DNA from 4 places in the Streptomyces sp. BoleA5 genome. Region 2 is predicted to be linked to each of the others. Evidence: riboswitches for the same ligand, from Rfam matches in the RefSeq annotation. Region 2 holds a riboswitch; each other region holds the start of a gene.
The links. Region 2 has a riboswitch for cyclic di-AMP ahead of B085_RS0109985 (M23 family metallopeptidase). Riboswitches for the same ligand answer to the same signal wherever they lie in the genome.
Positions count from the first base shown of each region.

Region 1: linked by a shared signal. The riboswitch ahead of B085_RS0130435 (transglycosylase family protein) and the one ahead of B085_RS0109985 (M23 family metallopeptidase) in region 2 are both predicted to bind cyclic di-AMP.
Region 3: linked by a shared signal. The riboswitch ahead of B085_RS0124315 (C40 family peptidase) and the one ahead of B085_RS0109985 (M23 family metallopeptidase) in region 2 are both predicted to bind cyclic di-AMP.
Region 4: linked by a shared signal. The riboswitch ahead of B085_RS0127675 (M23 family metallopeptidase) and the one ahead of B085_RS0109985 (M23 family metallopeptidase) in region 2 are both predicted to bind cyclic di-AMP.

Region 1 is NZ_KB892124.1:128,113-133,930, reverse strand. It holds gene B085_RS0130445 (putative bifunctional diguanylate cyclase/phosphodiesterase) at 1-271, opposite strand, end outside; gene B085_RS0130440 (SAM-dependent methyltransferase) at 268-1,083, opposite strand; gene B085_RS0130435 (transglycosylase family protein) at 1,292-2,446, opposite strand; cyclic di-AMP (ydaO/yuaA leader) riboswitch at 2,451-2,640, opposite strand; gene B085_RS0130430 (aldo/keto reductase) at 3,274-4,281, shown strand; gene B085_RS0130425 (GNAT family N-acetyltransferase) at 4,350-4,982, opposite strand; gene B085_RS0130420 (peptidylprolyl isomerase) at 5,076-5,573, shown strand; gene B085_RS0130415 (phospholipase) at 5,637-5,818, opposite strand, start outside.
Region 2 is NZ_KB892094.1:97,288-103,105, forward strand. It holds gene B085_RS0109975 (caspase, EACC1-associated type) at 1-1,183, shown strand, start outside; gene B085_RS0109980 (extracellular solute-binding protein) at 1,180-2,598, shown strand; cyclic di-AMP (ydaO/yuaA leader) riboswitch at 2,816-2,955, shown strand; gene B085_RS0109985 (M23 family metallopeptidase) at 2,967-4,226, shown strand; gene B085_RS0109990 (hypothetical protein) at 4,351-4,632, opposite strand; gene B085_RS0109995 (DUF6227 family protein) at 4,799-5,563, opposite strand; gene B085_RS0110000 (PfkB family carbohydrate kinase) at 5,725-5,818, shown strand, end outside.
Region 3 is NZ_KB892113.1:16,990-22,807, reverse strand. It holds gene B085_RS0124325 (M23 family metallopeptidase) at 1-769, shown strand, start outside; gene pcrA (DNA helicase PcrA) at 839-3,277, opposite strand; cyclic di-AMP (ydaO/yuaA leader) riboswitch at 3,606-3,764, shown strand; gene B085_RS0124315 (C40 family peptidase) at 3,772-4,908, shown strand; gene B085_RS0124310 (hypothetical protein) at 4,937-5,290, opposite strand; gene B085_RS0124305 (C40 family peptidase) at 5,630-5,818, shown strand, end outside.
Region 4 is NZ_KB892117.1:22,647-28,464, forward strand. It holds gene B085_RS0127660 (bifunctional GNAT family N-acetyltransferase/acetate--CoA ligase family protein) at 1-802, opposite strand, end outside; gene B085_RS0127665 (HPr family phosphocarrier protein) at 924-1,205, shown strand; gene B085_RS0127670 (GntR family transcriptional regulator) at 1,423-2,115, opposite strand; gene B085_RS0127675 (M23 family metallopeptidase) at 2,346-3,110, opposite strand; cyclic di-AMP (ydaO/yuaA leader) riboswitch at 3,126-3,282, opposite strand; gene B085_RS0127680 (M16 family metallopeptidase) at 3,604-4,971, opposite strand; gene B085_RS0127685 (M16 family metallopeptidase) at 4,989-5,818, opposite strand, start outside.

The DNA.
Region 1 (5,818 bases), on a different contig from region 2:
CGACGTCGAGGATGCGCGCGAGCGCGGCGGGGTCGGTGCAGTGCGCGGCCACGAGCGCGGCGCCGACCTCCGCGGCCGGACGGGGGTCGAAGGGCTGCGCGCGCAGGGTGGCGTTGAGACGCGCGGCGAGCGGGAGCAGGTACTCCTCGAACTCGCCGCGCGTCATGGAGGTGGCGGTGGCCGGGTAGATCGCCCGGCTCCAGATGATCGCGAAGCGCCGCAGACTGTCGGCGGGCTCCGGCTCCGGGCCGGGTTCTCTGGTCACGGTCACGCCTTGCGGCCGACGCCCGCGAACCCGCTGAAGACGACCGGGTCGAGTTCCTCGTCGTCCGAGCCGTCGGGGCGCCACAACGGCGCGGAGACCAGGCCGGGCTCGACGAGGTCGAAGCCGTCGAAGAAGCGCTCCACCCCGGCCCGGGACCGCATGATCAGCGGTGAGCTCGCGCTGCGGTAGACGTTCTCGACCCGCTCCCCCTCCTCGGGTCTGCGCGGGCCTCCCTCGACCGAGGCGTGGGTGACGACCAGCAGGCTGCCGGGGGCGATGGCATCCCGCAACTCGGCCACCGCCTTGGCCGGTTCGTCGGCGTCCTCGAGGAAGTGCAGGACCGCGACGAGCAGCAGCGCGACCGGGCGCTCCAGGTCGATGAGCCCGCGGACCTCGGCGCTGTCCAGGATGTCGCGGGGGGAACGCAGGTCGGCGGCGACGATGGCGGCGTGCTCGACGCCCTCCAGCACGGCACGGCTGTGGGCGACGGCGACCGGGTCGTGGTCGACGTAGACGACGTGGGCGCCGGGACTGGCGGCCTGGGCGACCTCGTGGACGTTGCCGAAGGTGGGAATGCCGGAGCCGATGTCGAGGAACTGGGTGATGCCCTGGTCGACGGAGAAGCGCACCGCCCTGCGCATGAAAGCGCGGTTGGCCTGCATGATCTTCGGCAGCCCCGGAAATGCCTCGATGGCCCGCCGTCCGGCCTCCCGGTCGACCTCGAAGTTGTGCGAGCCGCCCAGGTAGTAGTCGTAGATGCGGGACACGCTCGGCACGGAAAGATCGATGCCTTGCGGGGCCCAGGCGGGACGCTCCATCAACGGCTCCAACTCGTCGTCGGCGATCGGGACACGTGGTCGTGGACACGACCACGTGCGACAGAGGCTACTGATCGACCGTTCGAGAGGAAACAAGAAATGGAAATATTCGATCCGTTTTCGGTCACAGACCAAAGGCATGTGCCCTGTTCCCAACAAGCGGGGAACAGGGCACAGGCTACCGCCGGATGACGGTGGATCAGTTCAATCAGACGTTGACGCCGTGGGCGCGCAGGTAGGCCAGCGGGTCCATGTCGGAGCCGAAGTCGGGGGTGGTGCGCACCTCGAAGTGCAGGTGCGGACCGGTCACGTTGCCGGTGGCGCCCGACAGGCCCAGCTGCTGACCGGCCGAGACCGTCTGGCCGGCCGAGACCGACAGCGAGGACAGGTGGGCGTACTGCGAGTACCGGCCGTCGGCGTGCTTGACGACGACCTGGTTGCCGTACGAGCCGCCCCAGCCCGAGGAGACCACGGTGCCGGCGGCGATCGACTTCACCTTGGTGCCGGTCGAGGCGATGAAGTCGACACCGGTGTGGTAGCCCTTGGACCACATGGCGCCGGCCTGGTGGTAGGCGGTGCCCAGGGTGACGCGGTCGAGCGGGGCGGTGTAGCCGGAGGTGTAGGCGGCCTTGGCGGCGGCCGGGGCGGCCTTCGCGGCCTTCGGCGCGGGCTTGGCGGCGGCCTTCTCCCCGAGGGACAGGACCTGACCCGGGTAGATCAGGTTCGGGTTGCCGCCGATGACCGACTTGTTGTCGGCGTACAGCTTCTGCCAGCCGCCCTGGACCGACCGGGCGTCGGCGATCTTGGAGAGGGTGTCGCCGCCGGCGACCGCGTAGGAGCCGCCGGCGCTCTTCGGCGCGGTGGTGGCCTTCGGCGCGGTGGTGGCCTTCGGCGCCTCGGCCTTCCTGGCGGGGGCGGCGGGCTTGGCGGCGGGCTTCGCGGCCGTGCCGGAGACGCTCTCCGGGGTGGCCGACGGGTTGGCCATCGCCTTGGTCAGACCGGCCTTCGGACCGCACACGGGCCAGGCCTGCGGGCCCTGGGTCGCCAGGACCTTCTCCGCGGTCGCGATCTGCTGAGCCTTGGTGGCGAGGTCCGCGCGCGGGGCGTACTTCGTGCCGCCGAAGCCGGCCCAGGTGCTCTGGGTGAACTGCAGGCCGCCGTAGAAGCCGTTACCGGTGTTGATGGACCAGTTGTTGGTGCTCTCGCAGGCCGCGACCTTGTCCCAGACGCTCACGGGAGCGGCGTGGGCACCGGTGGCACCGATGATCGGGAGCGCCACGGCCGCACCGGTGGTGCCGGCCAGCGCGCTGATACGGGTGATACGGGTGTTCCGCGGACGACGGTGCTTTCCCTTACCGGGCATGCCGAATTCCTCTCCGACGCCTGCGAGGTAAGCTGTCGGGTTCGGGCTGGAGATGCCCGGCCGCAATGAGGCACGCCGTATGAAGGCGTGTCACTGCGACTTCACCCCTAGCCGTCCCGAGACCAACGGGAACGGCAAACTACCTGGGTCCCCCGCTCCTGCCGTGCGGTCTTGTCATCCGGCGTCCGGGCAGCGGCAGGACTAGGCGTTCCACCCGGAAGAATCTCGCAGGCATTTGTCCTGCGAGATCTGGAAGCTAAACGACGGAATCGTTCCGGGGCAAGGAGCGGAATCACGCCCCCCGGCATACCGCAAGTCGATCAATTACCTGCGTGACGTTACGTGAGAAGTGTCCGCTCTGCGTAGGCGAAAAATTGCCCCTCGGTAATCACGCGACATCGCCCGGTGAAATTCGGCGGGGAAAATCGACGCTGCGTCGCCCGGGGCCTGCGCTGCGTGTCCGGCACGTGACACCCATCACGCAACGAGGTATTACGCATGCACTGTGGGCGCATATGTCCGGTTAGATGCATCAATGCCGGATAAGAGCGGACGTGTTCCGGTCCAATCCACCCTCGACCGCGCCCTTCTGAGGGGCCGCCCGCACGAACACCCCCTGAGCCAACCGCCGGGGGCGGCCGGCGATTCCCGGATGCGCGGATACGGCACCGTCCGCGGTGTGGCGTACGCCACAACGCCCCCTCCGGAGGGGCCGGAAGAGCGGGCGGACGACGACGGAACTCCGGAAAACGGGCGTGACAGCGTCGATTCGGCGACGGTAGCCTCCCAATCCAGCACATTTTCTTACATCGCCCAGGAGCCCTCGCGTGCCCTATCTCGCCGCCGACGACCGCTACACCTCGATGGACTACCGCAGGACCGGGCGCAGTGGGGTCCTGCTGCCCGTCGTGTCCCTGGGCCTGTGGCACAACTTCGGCGACACCTCGCCGCTGGAGAACCAGCGCGCGGTGCTGCGCCGCGCCGTCGACCGCGGCGTGGTCCACATCGACCTGGCCAACAACTACGGCCCGCCCGCGGGCTCGGCCGAGGCCAATTTCGGCACGCTCCTCGCCCAGGACTTCCGCCCGTACCGCGACGAGCTCTTCATCGCGACCAAGGCCGGGTACGACATGTGGCCCGGTCCGTACGGCGAGTGGGGCAGCCGCAAGTACATGCTGTCCTCCCTCGACCAGTCCCTGGGCCGCATGGGCCTGGACCACGTCGACGTCTTCTACTCGCACCGCTTCGACCCGGACACGCCCCTGGAGGAGACCATGGGCGCCCTGGACTCCGCGGTCCGCCAGGGCAAGGCCCTCTACGCCGGCATCTCCAACTACCCCGCCGAGGCACACCGCCGCGCGACCGAGATCCTGCGCGAGCTGGGCACCCCCCTGCTGATCCACCAGGCGGCCTACAGCATTCTCCAGCGCGACCCGGAGGACGGCGTCCTCGACGCCGTCGGCGACACCGGAACCGCCCTCATCGCGTACTCGCCGCTCGCCCAGGGCCAGCTCACCGACCGCTACCTGGACGGCGTGCCCGCCGACTCGCGGATGGCGCTGGGCCACTTCCTCAAGCGCGACGCCCTGACCGAGCGGAAGCTCACCTTCCTGCGCGCCCTCGACAAGCTCGCGGGCGAGCGCGGCCAGACCCTGGCCCAGCTGGCCCTGACCTGGGTGCTGCGCGACCCGCGGGTCGTGTCCGTGCTCATCGGCGCGAGCAGCGTGGCCCAGCTCGACCAGAACCTCGCCGCCCTCGACGCGGGCCCGCTCGGCGCCGACGAGCTCGCCGAGATCGACCGTCTCTCCACCGAGGCGGGCGTGCGCATCCCGTAACCCCACCGCCGCGCACGGACGGGCCGGACCCCACGAGGGCCGGCCCGTCCTCGCGTACGCCGCCGGGCTCAGGCCAGACGGGCCTCCAGCGCGGCGCGGACGCCGGGCCACTCCTCGGCGAGGACCGAGTAGTACGCGCTGTCGCGGACGGTGCCGTCCACGGCACGGATGTGGGCGCGGCGAATGCCCTCGAAGCGGCCGCCGATGCGTTCGATCGCCGACCGGGAAAGCGCGTTGCGCGCGTCCGTCTTCAAGGTGACGCGGAACACACCCCACACGTCGAACGCGTGGGTGAGCAGCAGCAGCTTCGCCTCGGTGTTGCAGGGGGTGCGCTGGGCGGAGGCGGCGAGCCAGGTGCTGCCGATCTCGGCGACGGTGGGCACCGCGCCGTCGCGGGGCACGGAGGGGCCCGCGGGCCGGGCGGGGGTGGCCGTCCAGTAGTCGAGGTCGAGGAACCGGGTGGAACCGATCAGGGCGTCGCGCCTGACGTCCCGCACGGCGAAGGGGAGCGAGGCGCCGCTCGCCTGCTCCTGGAGGGCCTCCTCGACGTAGCGCGCCATCGCCTCACGGTCCTCGGGCACCTTGGTGTAGGCGTAGGTGTCGCGGGATTCGCTGGCGGCGCGCAGCAGCCCGTCCGTGTGGGCGGCGCTCAGCGGCTCCAGGCGGACGTGCCGGCCTTCCAAGATCACGGATTCGGGCATGCCCCGGATGGTGGTGTCCGGCCGGGTCGCCCGTCAAGCGCGTTTCCGCGGGGCGCGTCGGAGGCCGGGCGTCACGGATGCGAAAATGGGGGCATGAACAGCAACGACGTGTTCTTCGACATCACGATCGACGGCGAGCCCGCCGGACGGATCGTGTTCACCCTGTTCGACGACGTGGTCCCCAAGACCGCGCGGAACTTCCGTGAGCTCGCGACCGGCGAGCACGGCTTCGGCTTCGAGGGTTCGCACTTCCACCGCGTGATCCCCGACTTCATGCTCCAGGGAGGCGACTTCACCGCCGGCAACGGCACCGGTGGCAAGAGCATCTACGGCGAGAAGTTCGCCGACGAGAACTTCCAGCTCAAGCACACCAAGCCCGGCCAGCTCTCCATGGCCAACGCGGGCCCGAACACCAACGGCTCGCAGTTCTTCATCACCACGATCGTCACCGACTGGCTCGACGGCAAGCACGTGGTCTTCGGCGAGGTCGTCGAGGGCATGGACGTCGTCAAGAAGGTCGAGTCCCTCGGCTCGCGCACCGGCGCCACCAGCGCCCGCATCGAGATCGCCAAGTCCGGCACGGTCGCCTGACCCTGTCCCACGGTAGCGGCCCGGCACCGGTGCTCCCGGTGCCGGGCCGCCGTGATCCGCGGGTCAGCCGAAGGCCTTGACCGCCTGGTAGTAGGTCCAGGCGGTGCTGTTGCAGGCGGTCGCGGTCGCGCCGCCGTAGTTGCCGCAGATGCGCTTCAGGTCCTCGTAGAAGGCGCTGTCGAGGCGGCTCTTGTTGGCGGAGAAGGTGCCCATCGCCTTGTAGTTGCGGTAGCCGAAGTCGTGCC
Region 2 (5,818 bases):
CGCCCTCGGCCGGCCGGTCACCCTCGCGCACTCCCCGGCCGTCGTCGCCGCGACCACCTCGCTGGAGGGCGTCGGGCGCACCGGCAGCACCGCGCAGCAACTGGTGGACGCCGCCCACGCGCAGGATGTGGTCGTCCGCAGCGCGGAACCGCACTCCTCGGACGCGGCCCTGGACCAGTTGCTGCACCTGAGGCCCGGCACCCGGGTCACCACCGACGCCGTGCCCCCGGCGGACGACCGGGCTCTTGCCTGCTCCGCCCGCACCTGGCTGGTCGAACGGCGCGGTACCCAACAGGCGCTGCTCACCGCCGAGTCCACTCTGGCCGGCCTCGTCACCCCCGCCCTGGAGTCCCGTCCCCCCTGCCTGGGCAACCAGTCCGACCCGTACACCGCCTACTACCCCGCCGACGTGCCGCCCCTCGACCTCACCCTCGTGCCGGTGACCTGGGAGACCGGCCGGGCCGACCGCGCCGACCGGGCCGAGGCGGTGCGCCGGCTCGCCGGTTGGCTCCGTTCGGGCCCGGGGCAGCGGGCGCTGGCCGCGCAGGGCTTCCGCACGGACGTCAGCGGGACGGACGCGGCCGGCGACACCCCGCTGGACAGCGCCGTATTCGTCGCCGACCCCCCGGCGGGCGGTGAACCGGCCGGCCGCGGGGACATCGAGGCCGCACTGCGGGACCACGGCGGGGCCGCGGGCACCCGGCGGGAGGTCCTCTTCGCCGTCGACGTCTCCAGCTCCTCCTACTCCGGCGCCAACGTCCCCGCGGTGCGCTCCGTGCTGGCCCGCGCCTCCGGCTACCGGTACGGCATCGCCGCGGTGCCCGGCCGCACCCTCCTGCCGATCGGGCCGAACGACGCGGCCGCGCGGGACGCCGCGATCCGCGCGCTGGCACCGGTCGAGCGGGACGCCCCCGTGGCCGCCGCCCTGAGCCGCTGGTCGCGCGCCCTCGCGGATTCCCCCGGCGCCCTGATCGTCCTCGTCACCGACGACGAGGACAGCGCCCGCGAGGAGCCGCCGGACGTGGACGTCCCCGTGCTGGTGGTCTCCCTGGAGAGCTACGGCTGCTCGCTGCGCTTCAACAAGGCGGTGACGGAGGGCGGCGGCGCCTGCCTCGCGGCCACGCAGGACCTGCCGAACCGGGTCGCGGAGACCATCACCCGCCTCACCTCGGGAGGGTCATGACCGCCATGGCCCCCGCAGGCGCGGGCGGCAGCCTCCGGCCCCCGCTCTCCGTACGGCGCCGGCGCCGCGCCCTCGGCGTGCTGCTCGCGTTGCTCGCCCTGCTCGCGCCGGCCACCGCGGCCTGCGGCGGCCCCGCCACCGCCCCGGCCCCGGAACCCGACCGCTCCCGGCCGCTGATCGTCGCCAGCGACGCCGACCTCACCGCCGGCGGGCAACCCGGCGTCCGGCGCGCCCTGATCGACCAGTGGAACCGGCGCAACCCGGACCGGCCCGCCCGGCTCGTCGAGCTCCCCTCCGCCTCCGACGAGCAGCGCAGCGAGCTGATCGGCGCCTTCCAGTCCGGTACCGCCGCGTACGACGTGGTCAACCTCGACATCAGCTGGATCGCCGAGTTCGCCGACAGCGGGCTGCTGCGTCCGCTCGACCCCGCCCTCGTGGACGGTGACTTCCTGCGCCAGGCCGCGGACGCCGGGCGCTGGAAGGGCCGCACCTACGCCGTGCCCTTCAACACCGACGTCGGCCTGCTCTACTACCGCACGGACGACCTCGCCAAGGCCGGCCGCCGTCCCGCGGACCTGCGCGGCTACGCCAAGATCGGCGACCTGCTCGCCGACGTCCGCCCGCTCGGCCACGCCGCCTACACCACCCAACTGCGCGCGTACGAGGGCCTGACCGTCAACACCCTGGAGACCTTCTGGACCGCGGGCGTCGAACTCGTCGACGGCGACGGCCGCTACATCGGCACCCAGGACGGGCTGCGCGAGGGCCTGGACGAGCTCGGGCGGCTGGGCGCGGCCAACAACCTCAACCCGGAGTCCCTGGAGGCCGACGAGTCGGTCACCCTCGCCCAGTTCACCGAGGGGCAGAGCGTGCTGATGCGCAACTGGCCGTACGCCTACAACCGGCTCGACGCCGCCCTCGCCCCCGGCGTCCGGTTCGGCGTGGCCCGGCTCCCCGGAGTCGCCGCCCTCGGCGGGCAGAGCCTGGGCGTGGCGGCCACCAGCGACCGCCCCGGCGACGCCGCCGACCTGATTCGCTTCCTGACTGGACGCGGCGCCCAACATGCCCTGCTCAGCGCGGGTTTCGCCCCCGCCCGACGCTCTGCATACGGGGCCGGGGATGTCAACTGTGACGATCCTCACGACCCCCGCGCCTGGTTCTACGACCGCCCCGCGGGCCGCGGCTCGGAGCCCTCGCCCTCGCCGTCCGCCGCGACCCCCGGTTACACGACCCTGCTGTGGTGCGCGCTGCAGGCCGCCAGGGCCCGTCCGGCGACCGCGCACTACGTCACGTTCACCCGGGTCCTGCAGCGTGAAGTGCACGGAATGCTCGCGGCACACCGCTCCGCCGACGCGTCGGCGGAGCGTCTGGGCGGCCGTCTGGGGCGCGCGCTCGGCGGCCGGGGCCCGGGGTGACCATCACTCCTCGTGAGCGCGGCACTCCCTTCCGCATAACGACTGATGCACACTCACATTTCCCGTAGGTCACGGCAGTCACGGCTCAATGTCCGCTTATGCCCTGTCCATCCCCATAGATTCCCGTCATGAACTCGCTTGAGTGGCTTGGAATTGGCGGGCGCCTCTATTAACGTTCGATAACGCAGCGCGGTTATTCCGCCGCCGACAGGGCGGCGCCGTGCGCTTGCCGAATCCCGTCCGCGGGAACCGGGGAACCACTTCCTGGGGTGAATCGGGGGCCGTTCGCGGTCCTCGTAGGAGACCTTCCTGCTCCGAACCCGTCAGCTAACCCGGTAGGCGAGAAGGAAGGAAAGGAGCGCGCCCGCGTGGCGTCGAACGAGCCTGCCCTGATACCCGGACAGCAACAGGGGTCCGCGACCGCGTACTCCGAGTGGGACACCGCCGAGTGGAACATCGCCGCCGGCTGGAATCCCCCGGCCGCCGAGCAGGCACCGCCGACGAAGAACGCCATCGACGGCTGGGACACCGGCCAGTGGAACATGGCCGCCGGCTGGCTCGACGCGGCCGCCGCCGTGGAGACGCCCTCCCCGGACGCCGGCGCCGCGCAGCCCGAGGCCGCCGGTCCAGAGGCGTACGAAGCCCCTGCCGCCCTCCCGCGGCAGGAGGATATCGAGGCCTTCGAGGCCTTCGGCAGCACCCGGGACGCCGAGGGCGTACCCCGCGAGGACCCGCAGGCCGAGCCGTGGAACCCCACCGAGGAGTCCCCCGGCCCCCGTCGCGCCCGGCACCGCGTCGCCAAGCAGCGTTCCATGGGCCGCGGTTCCGCGGTCTTCGGGGTCGCGGCCGTGGCCGTGCTCGGCGTCGGAGGGGTCGCCACCGCCGAGGGCAAGAACCCGCTCCCCGTCTCCCTGCCCCATCTGCCCGACGCGTCGCAGCTGCCCGGCATCGGAGCCCTCGTCGAGGACGACAGCGCCCCCGAGGCCAAGCAGGTCGCCGAGGCCCTGAGCCCCGACGCGGGTGAGGCGCTGCGCAACCGCATCCTCGACCAGGCCCAGCAGCAGCGGACCGCCGCCGACCGGGCCGCCAGGACCGCCGCACAGCAGGAGGCGTCGGCCAAGGCCGCCAAGTCCGCCGCGCAGGAGCGGGTCCGCGCCGAGGCCGCCGCCAAGAAGAAGGCCGCGGCGGAGGCCGCGAAGAAGATCGAGGCCGAGCGCCTGGCCGCGCTCGCCAAGAGCTTCGTCAAGCCGGTCTCCTCGTACACGCTGACCGCCGGCTTCGGCGAGTCCAGCTCGCTGTGGGCCAACACCCACACCGGCCAGGACTTCGCCGCCCCGACCGGCACCCCGGTCAAGGCCATCCACAGCGGCACCATCACCGAGGCGGGCTGGGCCGGTTCGTACGGCTACCGCATCATCCTGACCCTCGACGACGGTACCGAGCTCTGGTATTGCCACCTCTCCTCGATGATCGTCACCTCCGGCAAGGTCGACACCGGTGACACCATCGGCCGGGTCGGCGCCACGGGCAACGTCACCGGTCCGCACCTGCACCTCGAGGTGCGCCCCGGCGGCGGCGACCCGATCGGCCCGATGGGCTGGCTGCGCAGCAAGGGCCTCTCCGTCTGAGGCGGCCGGCCGGGACGCGAACGGCCGCGGCTCTTCGCGGCAGACCGTGAACGGCCCCGTACGACCACACGAACTCCGGCGGTCCTGGTGACACCCCCCGTCATCCAGGGCCGCCGGTCCGTGTCTACGGGACGACGAAGTTGTAGAGCTCCGAGATCCTCGGCGGCCCGCTCGGCTCCGGGAAACCGGACTCCTTCGCGACGGGCATCATGATCTCCATGAAGGCCTCGAGCGCCTGGGCGGACTGCCAGACGTTCACCAGCCGCAGCCCCTCATTGGTGATCACGGCGGAATGGGCGAGCAGGCCCGCGGGAGGATGCTCGGGCCCGAACCCCGCACGGTGGTTCGCCTCCTCGTACTGCAGGGCCGTCACACCGGGGAACTCGACCTCCGCCAGGACCGGCATGGGAACCTCCCGCCTCCCACCGACACGCCTATGCCCCAATTTCCTCCGGCTGCACCCCGGCCGCAATCCGGAACCCGGCCGGAACCCGGCCGGAACCCGGCCGGAACCCGGCCGGAACCCGGCCGGAACCCGGCCGGAGCCGGGTCCGAACCCGGCCGGAACGCGCTCAGAGACCTTCCAGCCGCACGTCGGCGGAGTCGCAGGCGGCCGTCTCGTCGGCGTAGACCTCGCAGACCGGCCGCCCGTCGGGGGTCATCGTGTGCTCGACCTCCCAGAGGCTGATCTCCTCGCCGGTCTCCAGCAGGAAGGCGTGCTCGTACAGCGTCCAGCCGGCGACCCGGCCGGTGCCGATCCTGGTGTGCCGCCCGGTGACGTACGCGATGTCGTGGCCGACCGCCGAACCCAGCCGGCTGCGCAGCTCCTCGCCCGGTACGTCCGTGTTCTCGGCGCGCCGCAGCACCCGCCACGCGTGCTCGGCGGAGTGGTCCTCCGTGTACTGCCGGGGCCCGGGCGTCAGGTCCATCGCCAGCTGCGGCAGCCGCGCCAGCCAGTCCGCCGCCTCCGCCTCCAGCTCCTCCGGGGAGGGTTCGCCGAAGCGCGCGTCGATCATGTGCTGCGCGGTGGCCAGCGCGTCCGGGTCCGAGTACACCTCGTAGAGCGGTTCGTCGCCGCCGGGGCCGGTGTTGTGCTCGATCTCCCACAGCATCTGCGTACTGCCGTCGGCCAGCAGGAACGAGTGCCGCAAGGTCCTGCGGCTCAGCCGGCGCGGCGGGCCCTTGCGCTGGCGGAAGGACGCCAGCTCCGTGCAGCCCATCAGCGCGGTCGCCAGCCGTCCCAGCACGCGGTCGTCGACGTCGAAGGCGTTCTGCGCTCTGGCCAGCACCACCTCGACGTCCGCCGGACCCGCCCCACCTGGTCGCGCGTTCCCCATGCGGTCCTCCTGCTCACGGCATTCCCCGCGCACCATTGCGAGCACTCAGCGTAGTGGTACCGACGCTCTGCGCGTCGGGTCTCGCGGAAAAATGGTGCACCCCCACCCGTAGGAGGCGCGTAAGACGGGAAACGCACGCCCCCTGCTGCCACTATGCGCCCATGCGCGCACTCTTCGTAGGCCTCTGCACTCTCGATGTCATCACGCTCGTCGACCACGTCCCGGCCCCGAACGAGAAACTCACCGCCCGCGCCC
Region 3 (5,818 bases), on a different contig from region 2:
CCCCGCGGCCGTCCTGCCGCGCCCGCGCGGCGGAAGCGGCGGCGGGAACCGCAGGCGCCGCCCGGCCCGGCGCTCGGCCCTGCTCACCGTCGCCGTCCCCTCCGTGGCGGTGATGGGCGTCGCCTGCGCGGCCGCCGTCACCGTCAACACCGAGGACGCCGCCGACAACAGCCGCACGCAGGCCGACGGCGCCCCGGATGCGGTCGATGCCCCGACCACGAAGCTCGACCAGCAGCTCGCCGGGGTCAACCGGGACGTCGACGACTTCACCGACCGCGCCAGCCGCAGCCAGGAGCGCATCGACCTCAAGGAGCGCCAGGCCCAGGAGCGCGCGAAGAAGGCGGCGCAGGCGGCCCTCAAGGAGCAGCTGCGCCCCAAGTTCATGCTCCCGGTCAAGTACCACGGCCTGAGCGCCTACTTCGGCCAGGCGGGCGTGAACTGGATGTCCGTCCACACCGGCATCGACTTCCCGGTGGACTACGGCACGCCGGTGATGGCCGCGACCGACGGCGTCGTGCGCACCCAGTGGAACAGCGCCTACGGCAACATGGCGATAGTGACCGCCCCCGACGGCACCGAGACCTGGTACTGCCATCTGAGCAGCACCAAGATCCGCTCAGGCTCGGTCAAGGCCGGCGACGTCATCGCCTATTCCGGCAATTCGGGCAACTCCACCGGGCCGCACCTCCACTTCGAGGTGCGTCCCGCCGGCGGCTCAGCCGTCGACCCACTGCAGTGGCTGCTGAACCACGGGGTCGACCCCCGCTGAACCCCCGGCTCCCCGGGCCGGGCCGAAGTCCCAACCCGGCTCCGGACCCGGACCCGGACCCGGACCCGGCTAGAGCTTCTCCACCGGCGCGTACCGCAGCAGCAGCACCTTCGGCCGCTCGTCGCCGAAGTCGATCACCGCCTTGGCCTTGTCCCCGCTGCCGTCGACCCCGACGACCGTGCCCAGCCCGAACGTGTCGTGCGTGACCCGGTCCCCCACCGCCAGCGAGATGACCGGGCGGTCCTGGGTGCGCCGCGTCGCGAAACCGGAGGGGCCGCTCTTGGAGGAGGAACGCGACAGCATCGAGGCCGCCGCCGACACCGAGGCGGAGGGTGCCGCGGAGGCGCCCGTGCGCCTCCACTCGATGAGCGGCTCCGGAATCTCCTCCAGGAAGCGCGAGGCCGGGTTGTACGAGGGCTGGCCCCAGGCGCTGCGCATGGTGGACCGCGTCACGTACAGCCGCTGCCGCGCCCGCGTGATACCGACGTAGGCGAGCCGCCGCTCCTCCTCCAGTTCCTTGGTCTGACCGAGCGCGCGCATGTGCGGGAAGACCCCGTCCTCCATGCCGGTCAGGAAGACCACCGGGAACTCCAGGCCCTTGGCGGTGTGCAGGGTCATCAGCGTTATGACGCCGCCGCCCTCGTCGTCGTCCGGGATCTGGTCGGAGTCGGCGACCAGCGCGACCCGCTCCAGGAACTCGGCGAGCGTGCCGGGCTCCTCCTCGGTGCGCTCCTGCTCGAACTCCAGGGCGACCGCCGCGAGTTCCTGGAGGTTCTCGATGCGGGTCTCGTCCTGCGGGTCGGTGGAGGCCTGGAGCTCGGCCAGATAGCCCGTGCGCTCCAGCACGGCCTCCAGGACGGTGGCGGGCCCGGCGCCGGAGTCGACGACGGTGCGCAGCTCCTCCAGCAGCTCGTTGAAGCGCTTGACGGCGTTGAGCGAGCGGGCGGCCATGCCGAAGGCCTCGTCGACCCGGCGCAGCGCGGCGGCGAAGGAGATCCGCTCGCGCGAGGCCAGGGCGTCGACCATCGCCTCGGCGCGCTCCCCGATGCCGCGCTTGGGCACGTTCAGGATGCGGCGCAGCGGGACGGTGTCCTCGGGGTTGGCGAGCACGCGCAGGTAGGCCAGGACGTCCCGGACCTCCTTGCGCTCGTAGAAGCGGACCCCGCCGACGACCTTGTAGGGCAGGCCGACGCGGATGAAGACCTCTTCGAAGACACGGGACTGCGCGTTGGTCCGGTAGAAGACCGCCACGTCACCGGGGCGGGCGTCCCCGGCGTCGGTGAGCCGGTCGATCTCGTCGGCGATGAACTGCGCCTCGTCGTGCTCCTGGTCGGCGACGTAACCGGTGATGACCGGGCCCTGTCCGGCCTCGGTCCACAGGTTCTTCGGCCGGCGCGAGGCGTTGCGCTCGATGACGGCGTTGGCCGCGGTCAGGATGTTCTGGGTGGAGCGGTAGTTCTGCTCCAGCAGGATGGTGCGGGCCTGCGGGTAGTCCTCCTCGAACTGGAGGATGTTGCGGATCGTGGCGCCGCGGAAGGCGTAGATGCTCTGGTCGGCGTCACCGACCACGCACAGCTCGGCGGGCTCCTCGCCCTCGGCCGCGTCCCCGGACGCCGTGCCGACCAGCTCGCGCACCAGGGTGTACTGGGCGTGGTTGGTGTCCTGGTACTCGTCGACCAGGACGTGCCGGAAGCGGCGCCGGTAGTGCTCGGCGACGTCCGGGAAGGCCTGCAGCAGGTTGACCGTGGTCATGATGATGTCGTCGAAGTCGAGCGCGTTGGCCTCGCGCAGCCGCGACTGGTACATCCCGTAGGCCTCGGCGAGCTTTTTCTCGAAGGGGTTCTCGGCCTGGTCGGCGAAGGTCTCCTCGTCGATGAGCTCGTTCTTGAGGTTGGAGACCTTGGCGCTGAAGGACTTCGGCGGGAACTGCTTGGGGTCCAGGTCCAGGTCACGGCAGACCAGCGCCATCAGGCGCTTGGAGTCGGCCGCGTCGTAGATCGAGAAGCTGGAGGTGAAGCCGAGCCTCTTGGACTCCCGGCGCAGAATGCGGACGCACGCGCTGTGGAAGGTGGAGACCCACATCACATTGGCGCGCGGGCCGACCAGCTGCTCGACGCGCTCCTTCATCTCCCCGGCGGCCTTGTTGGTGAAGGTGATCGCCAGGATCTGGCCGGGGTGCACCTTGCGGGCGCCCAGCAGGTACGCGATGCGGTGGGTGAGGACCCGGGTCTTGCCGGAGCCGGCGCCGGCGACGATCAGCAGCGGGGAGCCGGAGTGCTCGACGGCGGCGCGCTGCTCGTCGTTCAGGCCTTGGAGCAGCGCGGCCGGGTCCACCGCCGGGCGGGGGGCGCCGTCGCGGTAGTACGCGTCCCGGTCCACGGGCGCGTCGAAGCGCCCCTCGAAGAGGTCGTCGGGAACCGTCTCGGGCCCGTCCTCGGGAGGCGGCGGGGGCTCCTCCTCCCTCGGTTCGAGGCCGGCCAGGAAGCTGTCGTCAAAGAGGCTGCTCATCGCCTCCCGAGTCTAGGCCGTGGGACGGACAACGTTGCGCCGCTTGCCCGAGCCCGTACCTTCCGGACGCCCCGGCCGCCGTCCCCGGCCGGCCGCCGCGCGCGCCGCGGTCCGCCGCGCCCGGTCCGGCCCGTCCGGCCGGAACCGCGCCCGGTCCGGCCCCCTGCCCGTCACGAGCGGGCAGGACAGGGCCCTTCACGGCCCCGAATGGTGAAGGTCACGAAATGATTGCGGACAATTCGAACACCAGGGTTCCCACAGACCCCCGCAGTTGACTACCGTGCCGGATCAGGCGGTCCGCTCCACGCGGCGGCGACCGTGCCGTCACGGACCGCCTCCGCTGAGTCCGGCGACCGCCGGAGCCGGGGACCCACGACCTTGGGGTGAATCGGTCGGTACGGGCGCGACGCGCCCGCACGGACCGTAGGGCGGCCTTCCGAAGCCCGAACCCGACAGCTAACCCGGTAGGCGGTCCACGGAAGGAGCCGCCTGACTTGGCGACGCACCGCAAGCCGCGCCCGCGCGCGCTGACCGTCCCCGGCCCTCGGGCCGCGGTGGGACTCACGACCGCCGCACTGGCGACCGTCACCCTCTTCGGCGAGAGCGCGAGCGCGGCGCCCGCCTCACCCGACAAGCCCTCCATCACCGAAGTGAAGGCGCAGGTCGACAAGCTCTTCCACCAGGCGGAGGCCGCCACCGAGCGCTACAACGGCGCCAAGGAGCAGACCGAGCGGCAGCGCACGCGCGCCGACGCGCTGCTCGACCAGGTGGCCCGCAAGACCGAGACGCTCAACTCCGCCCGCCGCACGATCGGCGAGTACGCCGCGGCGCAGTACCGCGGCGGCGGCCTGGACGGGACGACGACCTTCCTGCTCACCTCCGACCCGCAGCAGTTCCTGGACCAGGCGCACCTGATGGACCGCCTGTCCGACCGCCAGGAGCACGCGCTGGAGACCTTCCGCTCCGAGCAGGCCGAGACGGCGGCCAAGCGCTCCGAGGCCGTCGAGAGCCTGCAGAAGCTGACCGAGGCGCAGCAGCGGCTGAACGCGGAGAAGACCGCGGTCAAGCAGAAGCTCGCCGCGGCGCAGAAGTTGCTGAACAGCCTCACCGCCCAGGAGAAGGCGCGGCTGGCGGCGCTGGAGAAGAAGCGCCAGGAGGAGGCCGCCGAGAAGGCCGCGGAGATCGCCGCCAAGGAGAAGGCCGCGCAGGAGGCGGCGGCGAAGGAGTCGGGCTCGTCCGCCGGCTCCTCGGGCTCGACGGCCCCGGCGTCCGGGACCTACGCCGCCAAGGCGGCCAAGGCGATCGAGTTCGCGCGGGCCCAGTTGGGCAAGCCGTACGTGTACGGCGCCACCGGCCCGAACTCCTACGACTGCTCGGGCCTGACCCAGGCCGCCTGGGGCGCCGCGGGCGTCTCGATCCCCCGTGTCACCTACGACCAGGTCGACTTCGGCAGCCGCGTGAGCGCCGACCAGCTGCAACCCGGCGACCTGGTCTTCTTCTACTCGGACATCACCCACGTCGGCCTCTACATCGGCGGCGGCCAGATGATCCACGCCCCCCACACCGGGAGCGTGGTGAAGATCGCCCCGATCACGGAGATGCCGATCTACGGCTACGCCCGGATGGCCTGAGCCCCCGGCCGGCCCTCCATGGCCGGGCTCAGGTCCACAGCACCGCGATGAAGATGTTGGCGGTGGTCAGCGCACCCACGGTGCCGAAGGCCGCCGCCGGCACCTTCTCCTCGTCCCGCTTGACGTAGACCAGGCCGAGGACCACCACCAGGACCGCGAGCTTCACACCGATCTTGATGTTGTTCACCGGCTGGTCGTCGGCCTGGTTGAGGCCGACCAGGAGCGCGCCGGTGACCAGCATGGTCAGGGCGCCGTGCAGCATGCCCGGCACGAAACGGGCCTCGCCGCGGCCCATGGCCTTCATCTGGGTGAGGAAGCCGCCCAGCAGCGCGGCGATGCCGATGATGTGCAGGCCGACGATCAGGTTGATGAGTACGTCCATGGCTCAGGACCCTAGCCAGGCTCATACCAGCGCCCGTCACCGAGGTCGCACTCTTCCGTCACATCGGTCACGGCCGGACCGGAAGTGACCAGGTCACCCGTCGAACAGCGGTCATCCGTGGGCAGTCCACGGCCGAATCGGACCAGTCCCGCACAGTGCGGAGCCCCCTCGCGGCGTCCAGGTTTAGCGTCCTGCCACAGGTGGCCGATCCCCACTGCCGCGCGGACCCCGTCCCCGGCACGGCCGCCCCCGCCGAAGGTCCGGCGGTGGACGGCTCCCCGTCCGCCCGCCGCCGGACCGCCGGGGGACGTACGGACAGCCCGGAAGGAGTGGCGTCGCGTGACGTCGCACAGAAGGCCCAAGGATCGCGGTCGGGCAGGCACGACCGCGCGCACCGCCGCCGGTCTCGCCCTGGCGGGCGCGGCCTCCATGACGGTGTTCGGGGAGGCCGGGCACGCCGAGCCGCGGCTGACCGCGGACGAGGCCAGGGCCCGGGTGGACCGGCTGTACGAGGAGGCCGAGCAGGCC
Region 4 (5,818 bases), on a different contig from region 2:
CGCTGTCGGGGATCTCGGCGACGGAGCGGTGGGCGGGGACGCCTTCGGGTTCGAGGGTGTGCAGGTCGGTGGGGAAGGAGCGGTTCACGGCGTGGACGCGGCCGGTGTAGCCGCCCGCGACGATGTTCCGGAGCACCCCGCGGCCGACGCCGCCCGGCCGGCGGCCGGCGCCGATGACGGCCACCGAGGCGGGCGCGAGCAGCCGCTGCACGGAGCGGGCCTCGGCGCGCTGTTCGCGGGCGCGCATGACGGCGAGGGACCGCTCGGTGGGCTCCAGGTCGAACTCGAGCCGGACGACGCCGTCGCTGAAGCTGCGCTGCTGGGTGTAGCCGGCGTCGGTGAAGACCTTGATCATCTTGCGGTTGGCGGGCAGCACCTCGGCGATGAAGCGGCGGATGCCCCGCTCCTGTGCCACGGCGGCGATGTGTTCCATCAGGGCGGAGGCCACGCCGCGGCCCTGGTGCGCGTCCTGGACGAGGAAGGCGACCTCGGCCTCGCCGTCGTCGGTGCGGTCGTAACGCACGGTCGCGATGAACTCGCCGCCGACCAGGGCCGCCAGGCCGACGCGGTCGCGGTAGTCGTGGTGGGTGAAGCGGTGCACGTCCCGGTCGGAGAGCCGGGGGTAGGGCGCGAAGAAGCGGTAGTACTTGGACTCGTCGGAGACCTTCTCGTAGAAGCTCACCAGCCGTCCCGCGTCGTCCGGCGCGATCGGCCGGACGTGCGCGATGCCCCCGTCGCGCAGGACCACGTCCGCCTCCCAGTGGACCGGGTAGTCGCGCTCTGCGTCGGACGGCGTCGTCATGGCCCAAGCGTACGGGCACCCGGCCGCCGTGGAAGCGGTGCGACGATGTGGGGACGGACCGGTGTCCGAGGCATGGCAGACTGGTCTAGACCTCTTTAGGAACGACCCGAAGGGCAACACCATGGCTGAGCGCCGCGTCACCATCGGCTGGGCCGAGGGCCTGCACGCACGTCCCGCTTCGATCTTCGTCCGCGCCGCCACCGCCTTGGGCGTCCCCGTCACCATCGCCAAGGCGGACGGTGCCCCCGTCAACGCCGCCTCGATGCTCGCCGTGCTGAGCCTGGGCGTGGCCGGCGGTGAGGAGGTCGTGCTCGCTTCGGACGCCGACGGTGCGGACGCCGCTCTGGACAGCCTGGCCAAGCTCGTCTCCGAGGGGCTGGACGAACTCCCCGAGACCGTCTGACGCCGCACGCGGCCGCCTTACGGCAAAAGGGGCGGGCCCCGGAACGAAATCCGGCCGGATTTCGCGGGGCCGCCCCTCTCTCCTTTTCCGCACGTTTTTCGGGCAGCGCGCAGCGCGATGCGGCACGGAAATATATCCGCGCACGATTACCCACTTTGTATACGGCCCTTTTGTTGCGCCCGGCCGCCCGAATTGTGTACGGCGTGTTTCCGTTTCCTCACCGCGCCGCGGCGCGGCGCCCCGTGCTCTCCGGACGGCGCAGCCGGTGCACCGCCGTCGCCCGCTCCACATGGGCCGCCATCAACTGCCGGGCCCGCTCCGCGTCTGCGCGCGCCACGGCGTCGACGACCGCGCCGTGCTCCTCCCAGGACTCCACCGCGCGCCCCGGGGTGTCCACCGCGTACACCCAGGCGATCTTGTGCCGCAGCTGGGTCAGCTGCGCCACCAGGGTCGGGCTGCCCGAGGCTTGGGCCAGCGTCTCGTGGAACCAGCCGTCCAGAGCGGGCAGATCCGACAACTGGCGCCGCAGGGAACGCTCCTGGCCCAGCCGGACGAGCCCGCGCAGCACCTTCACATGCGCCTCGGTGCGCCGCTGCGCCGCCCGCGCGGCGCCCAGCGGCTCCAGCAGGGCCCGGATGTCCAGCAGGTCGGCGGCCTCCTGCTCGGTGGGCTCGGCGACGGACGCCCCGGCGTGCCGGCGGGTCTGCACGAACCCCTCGGACTCCAGGGTGCGCAGCGCCTCGCGCACCGGAACCCTCGACACCCCGTAGCGCTTGGCGAGTTGCTCCTCGGTCAGCCGGCTCCCCGGCGCGAAGAACCCGCTGACGATGTCGTCGCGGATCGCCGTGCACACCGCCCGGGCCGAAATCCGCCGGCCGACGCCGCCGGCCCCGTTCACGTCCGACCCCACATCGCAGATTCCTTTCGGTGCGCGCCGACGTCCGCCCTTTCATCCCCGCGTAACGGAGAGTCGGCGTTTCTGGCGCGACTCTATTCCAGTACGGCGCCGATTCCGACGGCCGCCCTGAATTCATGGAGCGTTTTTGGACACACCGACGGCCGGTATGCGCGGCATGCCGAAGGCCCCGGCGGGGGAACCGGGGCCTTCGTGTGGGGGGAGGGAAATGGCTCGGATGCGGCTCAGATGCGGACGCCCTTGGAGCGCAGGTACCCCAGCGGGTCCACGTCGCTGCCGTAGGACGGGGCCGTACGGGCCTCGAAGTGCAGGTGCGGGCCGGTCACGTTGCCGGTGGCGCCCGACAGGCCGATCCGCTGGCCCGCGGAGACGGTCTGGCCGACGGACACGCCCAGCGACGACAGGTGGCCGTACTGGGTGTACATGCCGTCCGCGTGGCGGATCACGATGTTGTTGCCGTACGAGCCGCCCCAGCCCGACTCGACGACGGTGCCGGCGCCCGCGGCGTGCACCGGGGTGCCCACGGAGGCCACGAAGTCCACACCGGTGTGGTAGCCGGAGGACCACAGGCCGCTGGTCGCGTGGTACGGCGTGCCGATGGAGCCGGCGACGGGCAGCGCCCAGCCGCCGATCGCGGCGCGGCCGGCCGCGGCGCTGCGCGACGCGTGCGCGGTACCGCTCTCCCGGGCCGCCTTGGCCTTGGCGGCCTGGGCAGCGGCCACCTCGGCGGCGCGCTCACGGGCGGCGCGCTCGGCCCGCGCGACGCGGGCGGCGTGGTGCTTGCGGGCGATGGCGGCGGCCCGGTGCTGCGCGGACGCCTGGTCGGCGAGGCGGGTGGCCAGGTCCCCGGCCACGGCGGCGCAGCGGGCGAAGGCGGAACCCTCGGTCCGGGCGTCGGCGGCCGCGGCGGGCACGACGAACGCGCCGGTGGTGACGGTGGTCAGCGCGGCGGCCCCGGCCAGGGCGGAGCGTATGGAGAACGACGCCATGGGCAGGCGGAGATCCTTTCCTTCCTTCTCGCCTACCGGGTTAGCTGACGGGTTCGGAGCAGGAAGGTCTCCTACGGGCGGCGGCACGCCGCCCGATTCACCCCAGGGACATCCCAGGTGGGTCCCCGGCTCCCCAGGCTCACGCCCGACGGGGACTCGGCGATCGTTGCTCCGGTGCCGCGGGTGGCGGCTGATTCCGCCGGGCAACCCGAGGACGCTAACCGCGCGTTGCTCCCGGCTCCAAAAAAATCCGGCAATATGTGCGGGATGCCACACCCGCCGCCAACCGGTCCCAACCGTCCGCAATAGCGCGACACCGCAGCTCACCGGCGGTGCATGCCCCCGCGGAAGGGCCCCGGCGCGGCCCGCGGACGGCTTCCGTACGGCCTGCGGAGCCTCGTGGCACGGCCCCGCCCGGGCGGCCGCACGGGCGCGTACGCGCCGCGGCCCCGGGCGCCGCGAGGGCGCTCGGGGCCGCGGTGGGAGGTACCGGTCAGCCGCTGACGACCTCGACCGGGCCGATGCCCAGCTCGCGGATCGGGTCCGCGATGACGGAGGCGTCGCCGACGAGGACGACCACGAGCCGGTCCAGGGGGAAGGCGTTGACGGCGGCGGCCGTCGCCTCGACCGTGCCGGTGACGGCCAGCCGCTCGTAGAGCCGGGCCTGGAAGTCGTCCGGCAGGGACTGCTCGACCTGGTCGGCGAAGGTCCCCGCCACCGCCGAGGCCGTCTCGTAGCGCAGCGGGGCGACGCCCACGAGGTTCTGCACGGCGGCGTCGCGCTCGTCGTCGGTGAGCCCCTCCGCCGCCAGGGTGCGCAGCACCTGCCAGGTGTCGGCCAGCGCGGGCGCGGTGACGTCGGTCGCCACGGAACCGCTGATGCCGAGCAGGGAGACGCCGGTGCCCTCCGGAGTGGAGAGCAGCACCTGCCCGAAGGCCCGCACGCCGTAGGTGTAGCCCTTCTCCTCGCGCAGGACGCGGTCCAGGCGCGAAGTCAGCGTGCCGCCGAGGCAGTACGTGCCGAGCACCTGGGCGGCCCAGACGGGGTCGTGGCGGTCGGCGCCGGCACGGCCGATGAGCACCTGGGTCTGGACGGACCCGGGCCGGTCGACGATCACGACGCGTCCGGTGTCGTCCGCGGTGATCGCGGGCAGCGGGCGGCGCTCGGCGGGCTTGCCGCTCCACTCCCCCAGCGTGCTCTCCAGCAGCGCCTCCAGGTCGATCCCCGCGAGGTCCCCGACCACGACGACCGTCGAGGTGAACGGCCGAACGTACGTGTCGTAGAAGGCGCGGACCGCTGCCGCGTCGATGCGCGCCACCGTCTCCTCGGTGCCCTGGCGCGGCCGGGAGCAGCGCAGGTCGGCGGCGAAGAGCTCCTTGGACAGCGCCATGGCGGCACGTCGCGCGGGGTTGGCCAGCTCGTGCGGGATCTCGTCGAGGCGGTTGCGCACCAGCCGCTCGACCTCGCCGTCCGGGAACGCCGGGGCGCGCAGCGCGTCGGCGAGCAGCCCGAGGCCCTTGTCGAGCCGGGAGACGGGGACCTCCAGGGAGACCCGGACCCCGGGGTGGTCGGCGTGGGCGTCGAGGGTGGCCCCGCAGCGCTCCAGCTCGGCGGCGAACTCCTCGGCGCTGTGCTTGTCGGTGCCCTCGGACAGGGCCCGCGCCATGATCGTGGCGACACCGTCCAGGCCCTCGGGCTCGGCGTCGAGCGGCGCCGCGAGCAGCACCTCGACGGCGACGACCTTCTGCCCGGGCCGCCGGCTGCTCAGCACCGTCAGTCCGTTGGGCAGCGTGGAGCGCTCGGGGGCCGGGAAGGCCCAGGGCCTGGGCTGACCCGGCCGGGGCTGCGGGTGGAACGTCATGGTGGTGTGGACGTCGGTCACTGGTCCGCGCCCTCCTCGTCCTCGTCGGAGTCCTCGCCGGCCGCGGAGCCGGTGGGCTCGTAGACCAGCGCGGCGCGGTTGTCCGGCCGCAGGGTGGCCGCCGCGACGGCCCGCACCTCGTCGGCCGTGATGTCCAGGATGCGCTTGACGGCGGTCAGGGCCAGCTGCGGGTCGCCGAACAGCACGGCGTACCGGCACAGTTCGTCGGCGCGGCCGCCGACGGTGGCGAGCCGGTCCAGCCACTCGCGCTCGAGCTGGGCCTGGGCCCGCTCCATCTCCTCCGGGGTCGGGCCCTCCTCGGCGAAGCGGGCCAGTTCCTCGTCGACGGCCGCCTCGACGTCGGGCACCTCGACGCCGCTGGACGTCTTCACGTCGAGCCAGCCGAGCGACGGCGCCCCGGCCAGCCGCAGCAGGCCGAAACCGGCCGCGACGGCGCTGCGGTCCCGGCGCACCAGGCGGTTGTGCAGCCGCGAGGACTCCCCGCCGCCGAGCACGGTCAGCGCCAGGTCCGCGGCGTCGGCCTCGCGGGTGCCGTCGTGCGGCAGCCGGTAGGCGGCCATCAGCGCGCGCGAGGGGACGTCCTCCTCGACGACCTCGCGGAGCTGCCCGCCCATCACCCCGGGGAGTGAACCGTCACGGGGCGCCGGCTTGCCGTCGTGGGCCGGGATGGTGCCGAAGTACTTCTCGATCCAGGCCAGGGTCTGTTCCGGGTCGATGTCGCCGACGACCGCGAGGACTGCGTTGTTCGGCGCGTAGTACGTCCGGAAGAAGGCCCGGGCGTCCTCCAGGGAGGCGGCGTCCAGGTCCGCCATCGAGCCGATGGGGG